DNA from 2 places in the Rhizobium beringeri genome. Region 2 is predicted to be linked to the other one. Evidence: predicted binding sites of a transcription regulator. Region 2 holds the regulator's gene; the other holds the start of a gene.

Region 1 (5,920 bases), 3.4 Mb from region 2:
CGGATGCCCATCAGCGAAGCAAGGCGGATCGGCGGGCGGCAATAATCCGAGAAGATCAGGAAGCCGCCGCTGTAGGGGATGAGGCCGCCATGCAGCGCAATGCCGTTCATGGCAGACGCCATGCCGTGCTCGCGGATGCCCCAATGCATGTAACGACCGGCGAAATCCGTCGGGGTGATCGAATGCATCTGGCTGGTCTTGGTATTGTTCGACGGCGTCAGGTCGGCGGAGCCGCCGAGCGTTTCCGGCAGGAAGCCGTTGATGACCTCGAGCGCGTCTTCCGAAGCCTTGCGGGTCGCAACCGTAGGCTTGGTCTCGGCGAGCTTCTTCTTGTATGCGCTGATTGCGGCGTCGAAGCCTTCCGGCAGCTCGCCTGCCATGCGGCGGGTGAACTCGGCCCTGGCCGGAGCCTTGGCGAGGCCGTCTTCCCAGGACTTGACGAGCTCGACGGAGCGGGCGCCGGCTGCACGCCAGCTGTCAAGGACGTCCGACGGGATGACGAAGGCTTCGGCTTCCCAGTTCAGCGCCTTGCGGGTGGCAGCGATTTCCTCGGCGCCGAGCGGGTTACCGTGAACCTTGTGGGTGCCTTGCTTGTTCGGGGCGCCAAAGCCGATGATCGTCTTGCAGGCGATGAAGGTCGGGCGGTCGGACTTGTGGGCAGCTTCGATCGCGGCTGCGATGGCGGCCTGATCGTGACCGTCAATCTCGATCGTGTTCCAGTGAACGGCCTTGAAGCGGGCGATCTGATCGGTGGAATCCGACAGCGACACGGCGCCGTCGATGGTGATCGAGTTGTTGTCCCAGAACAAAACGAGCTTATTGAGCTTCAGGTGGCCGGCGAGCGCGATGGCTTCATGGCTGATACCCTCCATCAGGCAGCCGTCGCCGCAGATCGCATAGGTATAGTGATCCTGGAGATCGGAACCGAACTCCTCGCGCAGCTTGCGTTCGGCAATCGCCATGCCAACAGAATTGGCAATACCCTGGCCGAGCGGACCGGTCGTCGTTTCGATGCCGGTCGCGTGACCATATTCCGGATGGCCGGCGGTCTTCGAACCGAGTTGACGGAACTGCTTCAGATCTTCGATCGTCATGTCAGGATAGCCGGTCAGATACAGCACCGAATAGAGCAGCATCGAGCCATGGCCGGCCGACAGCACGAAGCGATCGCGGTTCGGCCAGTGCGGCTTCTTCGGATCGAACTTCAGATATTTGGTGAACAGGACCGTTGCCACGTCAGCCATGCCCATCGGCATGCCCGGGTGGCCGGAGTTCGCCTTTTCAACGGCGTCCATGGCGAGAAAACGGATCGCATTCGCCATCCGGTCGTGTTGTTCGGGAGAGGTCATGGCTTTTCCGCAAGTTCCGGGTGTCGGGGGATGGCCTCGAGCCTCCAAGACCATCGAGTGAAAGCGGCAGAGACATAGCAGTTGGGACGGGCAAGTCAATAAATGGCAGGCCAAATCCGGGCTGGCAGTGGCGATTTTTGACATTTGATCGCGGGATTGTACAAATGACGAATCTGATACGACGAGCATGTGGAAAACGCTCATCCACAGGATAGGCTGGCGGACAAGTGACAGGATTTATTGACGGGCCGTCGGCGAGCTGCATATCCTTTTGAAATCGCAGGATCGGCGCGGCGTGCCGATTCGCGGATCCTGCGCGGGAATCGGAAAGACATGATGCCCACAGGCAAAACCATGGAAGCAGCGCTCAACGAATTGAGACAGGCGATTTCGAGCCTCGAAAACGCCGTCGACATGCGTGTCGAGCGGCAGCGCGAGCAGGGCGAGATCGAGGGCGAGGTGCGGCGCGTGCACGCCGACCGCTCCCGGCTGGCGCAGGAGCTCGATCAGGCAGAATTCCGTGCCAACCGGCTGGAAGAGGTCAATCGTGAGGTATCGCGGCGGCTGGTGACGGCGATGGAAACGATCCGTGCAGTTCTGGATCGCTGATAGAAAGAGTTGGCATGGCGCAGGTGACGGTAACGATCGACGGCAAGGCCTATCGCATGGCCTGCGAGGAAGGGCAGGAGGATCACCTGACCGATCTCGCCACCCGTTTTGACCGCTATGTCGGCCATCTCAAGGACCAGTTCGGGGAAATCGGTGATCTCAGGATCACCGTCATGGCCGGTATCATGATCGTGGACGAGATTGCCGAACTGACGCGCCGCCTCGCCGGATTGGAATCCGAGCTCGAGTCGCTGCGCGGCAATCGCGATACGGTGCTTGCCGCGACCGCCCGGACCGAAGAAAATCTTGCGGCAGCGCTGAGCGAGGTGTCGAGCCGCATCCGCGGCATCACTGACAAGCTGAATGGCCGGTCCGCTCCCGAATTGAATTGATCTCAACTAAATAGGGGCGGCCTTCCGTCGCCACTGGCGCGTCAGCGCAAACAACCTTATATATCGCCATGCGGTCTGCGCCTCTCGACAGGAACCACAATCCCTGGGGCCATACTCGATCCAAAGGGAGCTGTCCCTGGCCAGGCCCGTGGGCCTGGACACACGGCGCCCACCTACGTTTGTAGGCACCCAGGATCGTAAACATCCATCGGTGGTCGTGGATCGCACCCTTCCCTTTTATTGTCGGCAGGGATCCCGGATATGGCGGGCGAACGCGCGGCTACAGCGCCGCGCGTCTTTTCAGACGCGCAAAGGACGCTGTAGCACTCTAAATTGCTGCATAATTTTATCCTTAAATCGATTCCGATTTAAGGAATTATGCAGAACGCGTCCGCCCTTTTCAGTGCGCGACTACTTCTTCAGGCCTGGAAGGGTGACCTGAAAGACCTGGAACATGGTATCGACGTCGGCACCGCCGTCAGCCTTGTAGGCTGCACCCACCTGGAAACCATCCTGCGTCAAGAAGTCGTTGTCATTGGCGACGAACAGGAAGTAGTCGTCCGGCAGGTTCGGGTCGAGAACGCTCGCAAGCCCCATGGCTTCCCATTTTTCCGACAGATTGTTCTTGTCGTTCGGCGCGCCGTTGTGCAGGCCGAAGCGGGCGAGGTCGGCCTTGTCGTTGAGGTCGATGAAAGGCGTCAGCGTCGCCGGCGTCAGCGAGGGATCGACGACGCCCTTCGGCGCGATCGGCTTGCCGTCATCGAAATCGCTGCCGGCGACGTCGGTGGCGGTGGAAACATCGACGATACCGACCTTGCGGTAGAGCGACGTGTCGCCCTTCAGGCCCTGGCCGTTGCCGCTGTCGCGGGCGAGCATCAGGAAGGTCTTGTCGGACAGGGCGACGATTTCGCTCTCAGCGGCGATCGTCGTCTTGTCCTTGGCGTCCTTGAAGACCGGCAGCGTTACGACATATTCGTGCACCAGTTTCAGATGATCGGGATCGGTGGCGTCATAGATCATGGCGCGGGTACTCTGCCGGGTCGGGCCGGAATCGCCGCCGTCCTGACGCGCCGCCGACTGCAGCACCGCGATGATGAACTTGCCGTCCGGCGTCATCGCCATGCCTTCGAGACCCTGGTTGTTCTGGCGGCCGGTCTCCGGGTCCTTCGGGTCCGGCGCGGATGCACCAGGGCCGGGATTGTTGGAGGCGAAGCTCAGCGCGCCCTTGCGCGTCGGCAGAAGCGCCTTCGGCGGCTGGGTGGCAGACAGCAGGTGGCCGTCGGCCGAGAAGTGATAGATATAAGGGCCGTATTCGTCGCTGACGAACATGGTGCCGTCGGCCATGCGGATGATGGCTTCATTGTCGAGCGCGATCTTGCCGTTCGTCGCCTGCGGCAGCGGCGGAAAATCACCGGCAGCGGGGCGGACGCCAGATTCCGGGTCGAGACCCGTCATGTCGCCACCCTTGTCATCGACGAAGAGTGTGGAATCGACGAGCTTTGCGTCGACGCCAGACTGTTCCTTGCCGGCTTTGGGTGCCGCACCCAGAGCGGTCGGCGTCAGGCCTATCGAGATGGTGTTCAGGCGCGGCCGATAGTCGACGGTGCCGACGGCGTTGTAACCGCGGTCGGGCAGCAGGTAGAGTGTGCCCTTGTAGCTGGCGCCGTCGCGGCTCCAGGCGGTGGGATCGAGTGCCATGCCCGAGCCGGAACCGAAGGTCTCGCCGAATTTGTCACGCTGGTTGGCCGGGATACGCCCGATGCCGACTAGGCCCTTGTTGACGAAGGTGAGGCCACCGACGGTGGCGGAATTCTCGGCCATTGCGACGGCCGGAATGGCGGCGGATGCGGCGAGAACCGCGGCGAACAGCCGCGATGCGTATGGTCTGACATTCTTCATGGAAATACCCTCTCGGTCAAAAGCGCTCTCGAAACGGCTTCCGCCCGCAGGCTGGACACCGCTTCAAATGACACCCCGGCCTGGATTCGATTTCCCGATGGCACAACACGCCTTGGATTTCGTCGCCCCATATCCCCGGCAGACGGTCTATGACGGGATCATGATATCTGGATGACGCTTTTCAACGAAAAGGCCATGCCGGAGAGGATGTCGGGCTTTCGCATGTCCGCATTCCAGCTCGGGCTCTATCCGACCGGATAAGGCCCTTCGGCAAAGACCTCGTCGTGGTAGCCCTTGGAGCCGACATTTAGTGCCAAGGGACTTCGCCACTCCCTGTTGTCGCGAATGCAATCGAGCATGAAACGGAAATCATATCGCGGCTGCCAGCTGAGTTCCCGTCTTGCGCGTTCATTGACATAGACGCGGTCGAGCGCCGGAAACATTTTCCAGCCGCGTGACGCGTAAAGGGCGCCTGCCCCCGGGAACAGTCGTTCGACGACATGAGGCGCGTCGTGCCTGATCGCCGCAAGATCACTTGCCGAAAACGGCGTCGTGGCGGAGACGATGTAGCGGCCAAAGCCGATTGCCGGCGCCTTTTCGAGCGCCAGCAGATGGGCGTCGACCACATCGCTAATATCGACGCGGCGGTGAAGAAGCTCGTTGGCCTGGGCATTCTCTGCCGAATAGCCGTTGCGAATGTCAGGATCGTCGTCATTTTCGGGAAAGAAACGCGACGTCCTGAGAATGACCACCGGCAGGCCGGACTTGCGGGCGAAGAGTTCGCACAGGCCTTCGGCGGCGAGTTTCGTTACGCCGTAGATGTTTCTCGCGACGGGAAGCACGTCCTCGGTCACCCATGCCGCCGGTTCGCCGGCGGCCGGCGTCAGTGCGGCGCCGAAGGTGCTGGTGGTACTGGTGAAGACGAAGCTTGCGACGCCTGCGGCGGTCGCCTCTTCGAGCAGATGCAGAGTGCCGGCGATATTGGTGTCGAGGAAATCGTAATTGCCGTGGGTCGCTACATGCGGCTTGTGCAGCGTCGCGGCATGGATGACGTGGCTGATGCCCGACATCGCCTGACGGACGAAGGCGCGATCACTGATCGAGCCGACCATGTCGGTGAAAGCCGAGGGCTTGATATCGATGCCGCGCACCCAGCGGCTTTCCGCCCTCAGGGTTCGCATCAGCGCCTCGCCGAGATGGCCGGCACTTCCCGTCACCAGTATCGTCATCACATCGTCTCCTGACCGTTCGGCGGCGGACGCTATAAAGACTAAGGTTTCCAGACAACGCATAAATTATGCATGGGAATGCAGGAAAGCTGCAGGCTCAGCCGATGGTCGTGACGAGGCGGCCGGCGCTGCCATCTGAAAGCATGATCCTTTCCCAGGTCACGCGGCCGCGGCGATCGGCAGCAGCGCATTGCCGTTGGCGCCGGTATCGAGGGTCAGCGACGAGAGCCTGCCCTCATGCCAGCCGCGCTTCTCCAGCGAGTGCTCGGCGACGGCGATCTCGGCGGAAGCGTAGGAGAACAGAGAGCGGCCGAGAAAGGCGCCGAGCGGCGCCCGCCATTCCGCCTGCCGCGGGCGGGAGGCGGAGAGCAGCCGGTGGGTGCGGTCGCAGATCAGATGCACCGGCCGGACAGAATCCTCGACCAGCCGCTTCAGCGCCGCA
Region 2 (5,920 bases):
GACCCAGGTATCGGTCACCACGCAATCGACGCCGGCGACCGCACGGTCGGCATCATGGCAGAGCATGATTTCGGCGCCCTCATTGCGGGCCCAGTTCAGATAGTGATCCTTGGGCTCGGAGCCAAGGGGTACGGCCATGTTCATGCGGTAGCCGAAACGCGCGGCACCCTCGACCAGCGAATGCAGCACATTGTTGCCGTCGCCGGTCCAGGCGATGGTCTTGCCCTTGATCGGGCCGCGGTGCTCTTCGAAGGTCATGATGTCGGCCATGATCTGGCAGGGATGGGTGTCATCCGTCAGCGCATTGATGACAGGCACGGTCGCATGCTCGGCAAGCTCGACCAGCCGCGAATGTTCGGTGGTGCGGATCATGATCGCATCGACATAACGCGACAGCACCTTGGCGGTGTCGCCGATCGTCTCGGCGCGGCCGAGCTGCATCTCGGTGCCGGACAGGAACAGCGTTTCGCCGCCGAGTTGGCGCATGCCGACGTCGAAGGAGACGCGGGTGCGCGTCGAGGGCTTCTCGAAGATCATCGCCAGCATCTTGCCGGCGAGCGGCTTGTCGCCCGTGCCGGCCTTGAAGGCCTGCTTGCGGGCGAGCGCATCGTTCATGATGGTTCTGAGATCGGCTGATGTGACCGCCGAAAGATCGAGAAAATGTTTAGGAGCCATAGTCTTCTTACCTGTGCTGCGCCCGAAGGCGGCAATCTCTTCAAGCCGTCTTCTTGACCTTGGAGGCGCGAATGCTCTCGGCGGCGCGCTCGATGCGGGCAAGGCCCTCGCGGGCTTCCTCGGCGGTGACCACGAGGGGCGGAAGAAGGCGGATGACATTGTCGCCGGCGGGCACGCCGAGCAGATGCGCGGCGCGGATCGCCTGCAGCAGCTCGGCCGAGGGAACGGCAGCCTTGATGCCGAGCAACAGCCCCTCGCCTCTGATATCTTCGATCACATCGGGGTAGCGATCCTTCAGTGAGGCGAGGCCCTGGCGGAAGACCAGTGCTACATCGCGCACATGCTGGAGGAAGTCATCGGCAAGGATGATGTCGAGCACGGCGCTGCCGACGGCCATGGCGAGCGGATTGCCGCCATAGGTCGAGCCATGCGTGCCGGCCTTCATGCCGGAGGCGGCTTCGGCGGTGGCAAGGCAAGCGCCGAGCGGGAAACCGCCGCCGATGCCCTTGGCGACAGCCATGATGTCGGGGGTCACGCCCGACCATTCATGGGCGAAGAGCTTGCCGGTGCGGCCGACGCCGGTCTGAACCTCGTCGAGGATCAGCAGCAGGTCGTTGTCGTCGCAGAGCTGGCGGAGCGCCTTCATGAATTCGGTGGTGGCAGGACGGACGCCGCCCTCGCCCTGCACCGGCTCGATGAGAATTCCAGCCGTGACATCGGTGATTGCGGCGCGGACCGCTTCGATGTCGCCGAAAGGCACCTGATCGAAACCTGGCGCCTTGGGGCCGAAGCCTTCGAGATATTTCTCCTGGCCGCCGGCGGCGATGGTCGCCAGCGTCCGTCCGTGGAAGGCGCCTTCGAAGGTGATGATATGGAAGCGCTCTGGATGACCCTTGGAAAACTGATAGCGGCGCGCCGTCTTGATCGCGCATTCGAGCGCCTCGGCACCCGAATTGGTGAAGAACACCTTGTCGGCGAAGGTGGCGTCCGTCAGCCGTTTTGCCAGACGCTCCTGGCCGGGGATCTCATAGATGTTCGACAGGTGCCAGACCTTATCGGCCTGTTCCTTCAGCGCGCCCACAACATGCGGATTGCTATGGCCGACGGAGGTGACGGCAACGCCGGCGCCGAAATCGAGATATCGCTCGCCGCTTTCGGTGATCAGCCACACGCCCTCGCCTCGCTCGAACCGCAGCGGGGCACGAGAATAGGTGTCATAAAGCGGCGCGGCTTCAGCCATGGCGCGATCTCCATCAAAGTTGCCGGGCAATGACTCCGGCTAAGGAAACCAGGCCCGAAAAATCAAAAATGCCGCCTTGCGGCGGCGAGGGGCACTATTTCCTTTTCGCGCTGCAATGTCAACAAAACTGCGCCCTTAGCGTATGCAGCAAGGGTGTACAGCGGCAATTTCAGTCTTCAACAGGCATTATTGCAGAAATGCCACGCAGGGGCAGCAAGTTGGGGAAAACTACGAAATCGATTCATCCGGATTCATGCGACTCTTGTCACGGAGTCAGCCTCACACTAGGTTAAAGATCAATTACTAGACTGCATGCGGCGGAACTAGTCACCAAAATTGATCAAGCGTTTCTTGTTTCGGAGCTCCCGGGACAACGGTGAGGGATTCTGCCATCACCAACGCAAAAGGTGGAGACAGGGCATGAACTGGACAGACGAGCGGGTCGAGAAACTCAAGAAACTTTGGGCCGAAGGACTGAGCGCCAGCCAGATCGCTGCGCAGCTTGGCGGAGTCAGCAGAAACGCGGTCATCGGTAAAGTGCACCGGCTGAGCCTGCCGGGCCGCGCCAAGGCCGGCGGCACCAACACCGCGGCACGAACGCCGAAGCGCAATACATCGGCGCCGCGCGCGCCGAACTACACCTCACGGGTCGCCACTCGCACCGTTACCCGCCAGCAGGGCGCGACCATGCTGAAGGAAGAGATCGAGATCGAAACGATCGAGGAAATGGAATACGTGCCGAGAGGCAACGTGGTCGTGCCGATTTCCCGACGCCTCGGCCTGACGGAACTGACCGAACGCACCTGCAAGTGGCCGGTCGGCGATCCCCTGAAGGACGACTTCCATTTCTGCGGCTGCGAATCCCCCGACAATTCGCCCTATTGCAGCTACCACCAGAAGCTCGCCTACCAGCCGGTCAACGAACGCCGCCGGGCAGCAGCGCGGGCCAGCTGAGCGGCGTGACCATCGTTAGAATGCAGAAAACGGGCCGAGCGGCCCGTTTTTTTATGCGATTTTGGTTCGTACCGGTGGCTGCCCCTCATCCGGCTGCCGCTACCACCGGGGTCGAGCCACGGGTCTCGACCCGTCCTTCGGCCCCCTTAACCGGGGCGAAGGGGATATGCCGCGACCTCTCCATTCCCACTCACCTCTCATAGGGCACGGCCCCTCTCCCCGTTTTTACGGGGAGAGGGTTAGGGTGAGGGGCCGCCACTAGAGTGAACGGAATGGCAGTGGACTTGTCCCGAGCATGACGAAAGAGCCGTCGGCCGAGCGGCAGCCCTCAGGCTTCCATCGAATAACCGGCGCCGCGGACGGTGCGGATGACGTCCTGCATGTTGGAAAAATTTAGCGCCTTACGCAGGCGGCCGACATGGACGTCGACGGTGCGCTCGTCGACATAGATGTCGTGGCCCCAGACGCCGTCGAGAAGCTGTGAGCGGGAGAAGACCCGGCCCGGCGACGACATCAGGAATTCCAGCAGGCGGAATTCGGTGGGGCCGAGGCGGACTTCGCGGGTTTTGCGATGGACGCGATGGGTCTCGCGGTCGAGCTCGATGTCACCACATTTCAGGACCGTGGACAGCACCTCGGGACGGGCGCGCCGCAGCATCGCTTTGACGCGGGCAACGAGTTCCGGGGTCGAGAAGGGCTTGACGACATAATCGTCGGCGCCCGTCGACAATCCGCGAACACGCTCGCTCTCTTCGCCGCGCGCCGTCAGCATGATGATCGGCAGGCGCTCGGTTTCCGGCCGCATGCGCAGGCGCCGGCAGAGCTCGATGCCGGAGACGCCGGGCAACATCCAATCGAGGATGAGAAGATCGGGCGTGCGCTCCTGAAGCCGCATTTCGGCTTCGTCGCCACGAAGGATGGTATCGACCTCGAAGCCTTCCGCTTCGAGATTGTAGCGAAGAAGCACGCTGAGGGCTTCCTCGTCTTCAACAACTGCAACTCTCGGGATCATGCGTGTCGGTCTCCTCGCGCATGATCCTTAAATCGGGAGTGATTTAAGCACTGCATCCTGCGCAAAATCAGAATTGGCTGCGACCTCTTGCGCGCCCGGATGGGCGCGCACGCAAGCGGCGGGTGTGGGCGGTTATTCGGTGACCGCGCCGACGGTGTTGGCGCTGTCGTCCTTCGGACGGTCGCCTTCCGGCTGCGCGCCTGTCGTCATGTAAAAGATCGTCTCGGCGATGTTGGTGGCGTGGTCGCCGATGCGCTCGATGTTCTTGGCGCAGAAGAGAAGATGCGTGCAGCTGGTGATGTTGCGCGGATCTTCCATCATGTAAGTCAGGAGCTCGCGAAACAGCGAGGTGTACATCGCGTCGATCTCGTTGTCGCGTTCGCGGATCGCATTCGCCTTGTCGGCGGAACGATTGGTGTAGACATCGAGCACTTCCTTGAGCTGGACGAGCGCCAGCTCGGACAGATGCTCGAGGCCGCGGGCGAGCTTGCGGGGAACGCCGGTGCTTTGGACGGCGATGACGCGCTTGGCGGTGTTCTTGCCGAGGTCGCCAACGCGTTCGAGATCGGCGGCGATGCGGATCGAACCCATGATTTCGCGCAGGTCCGAAGCCATCGGCTGACGGCGGGCGATGGTGACGATCGCCTTGTCGCCGATTTCGCGTTCGGCGTGATCGAGGATCACGTCGTCCGAAATGACCTTCTGCGCCAGCGCGGTATCGCCGTTGACGAGGGCGCGTACGGATTCACTGACCATCTGCTCGGCCAGGCCGCCCATTTCGGAAATCCGCCTGGACAGGAACTTCAAATCATCATCATAGGCAGAAAAAATATGTGTCGATGCCATGGGGCTTTATCCTCGAATAACGGGAAGGCTTGATGTCGCCAAAATCAGCCGAAGCGACCCATGATGTAATCCTGGGTGCGCGGATCGTCGGGATTGGTGAACATCTTGTCGGTGTCGTTCTCCTCGACGAGGTTGCCGAGGTGGAACATGGCGGTGCGCTGCGAGACGCGCGCGGCCTGCTGCATGGAGTGGGTGACGATGACGATCGTGTAGTTCTCGCGCAGCTCGTGGATCAGCTCCTCGACCTTGGCGGTAGCGATCGGGTCGAGCGCCGAGCAGGGCTCGTCCATCAGGATGACTTCAGGGCTGACGGCAACGGCACGCGCAATGCAGAGGCGCTGCTGCTGACCGCCCGACAGGCCGGTGCCGGACTCGTGCACGCGATCCTTGACCTCGTTCCAGAGGCCGGCGCGCTGCAGGCTGGTCTCGACGATCTGGTCGAGATCGGCCTTCGACTTGGCAAGGCCATGGATGCGCGGGCCGTAGGAGACGTTTTCGTAGATCGTCTTCGGGAACGGGTTCGGCTTCTGGAAGACCATGCCGACGCGGGCGCGAAGTTCGACGACGTCGATATCGGGATCATAGATATCGTCGGTGTCGAGGGTGATCTTGCCGGTGACGCGGCAGCCGTCGATCGTGTCGTTCATGCGGTTGAGGCTCCGCAGGAAGGTCGACTTGCCGCAGCCGGACGGGCCGATCAGGGCGGTTACGGTGTTTTCGCGGACGTTCAGGTTCACATCGAAAAGCGCGCGCTTCTCGCCGTAGTAAACCGAGACATCCTTTCCGATCATCTTATACGGGACGTTGCTCATCTTGTGATCCAGCGCCTTTTCAACTGCAGCTTCCGTCAACATGTTCATGATGTGTAACTCCGTTTACCAGCGGCGCTCGAAGCGACGACGCAAGAGGATGGCGCCCATGTTCATGACGATCAGGAACAGGAGCAGGACGATGATGGCACCCGAAGTACGCTCAACGAAGGCACGTTCGGCCTCGTTGGCCCACATATAGACCTGTACGGGCAGAGCCGTCGAGGGATCGAGCGGTGTCGTCGGCGCGTTGGCGACGAAGGCGACCATGCCGATCAAGAGCAGCGGCGCGGTTTCGCCGAGCGCATGCGCCAGGCCGATGATCGTGCCGGTGAGGATGCCGGGCATGGCGAGCGGCAGAACATGGTGGAACACCATCTGCAT

Evidence for each region. The regulator PhoB, encoded in region 2, activates phosphate uptake and scavenging genes when phosphate is short. The targets are predictions, from matches to a motif close to TGTCATNNANCTGTCAT.
Region 1: the regulator PhoB is predicted to act here: its motif matches at 4,410-4,426, upstream of ELH03_RS17825 (esterase-like activity of phytase family protein).

What each region holds. Positions count from the first base shown of each region.
Region 1 is NZ_SILG01000001.1:3,548,873-3,554,792, reverse strand. It holds gene tkt (transketolase) at 1-1,349, opposite strand, end outside; gene ELH03_RS17840 (DUF4164 domain-containing protein) at 1,683-1,958, shown strand; gene ELH03_RS17835 (cell division protein ZapA) at 1,973-2,350, shown strand; RNA gene ssrS (6S RNA) at 2,420-2,578, shown strand; gene ELH03_RS17825 (esterase-like activity of phytase family protein) at 2,762-4,249, opposite strand; gene ELH03_RS17820 (NAD-dependent epimerase/dehydratase family protein) at 4,495-5,478, opposite strand; partial or broken gene ELH03_RS17815 (helix-turn-helix transcriptional regulator) at 5,576-5,920, opposite strand, start outside.
Region 2 is NZ_SILG01000001.1:179,997-185,916, reverse strand. It holds gene argF (ornithine carbamoyltransferase) at 1-675, opposite strand, end outside; gene ELH03_RS01005 (aspartate aminotransferase family protein) at 716-1,915, opposite strand; gene ELH03_RS01000 (GcrA family cell cycle regulator) at 2,336-2,869, shown strand; gene phoB (phosphate regulon transcriptional regulator PhoB) at 3,198-3,881, opposite strand; gene phoU (phosphate signaling complex protein PhoU) at 4,014-4,727, opposite strand; gene pstB (phosphate ABC transporter ATP-binding protein PstB) at 4,772-5,587, opposite strand; gene pstA (phosphate ABC transporter permease PstA) at 5,603-5,920, opposite strand, start outside.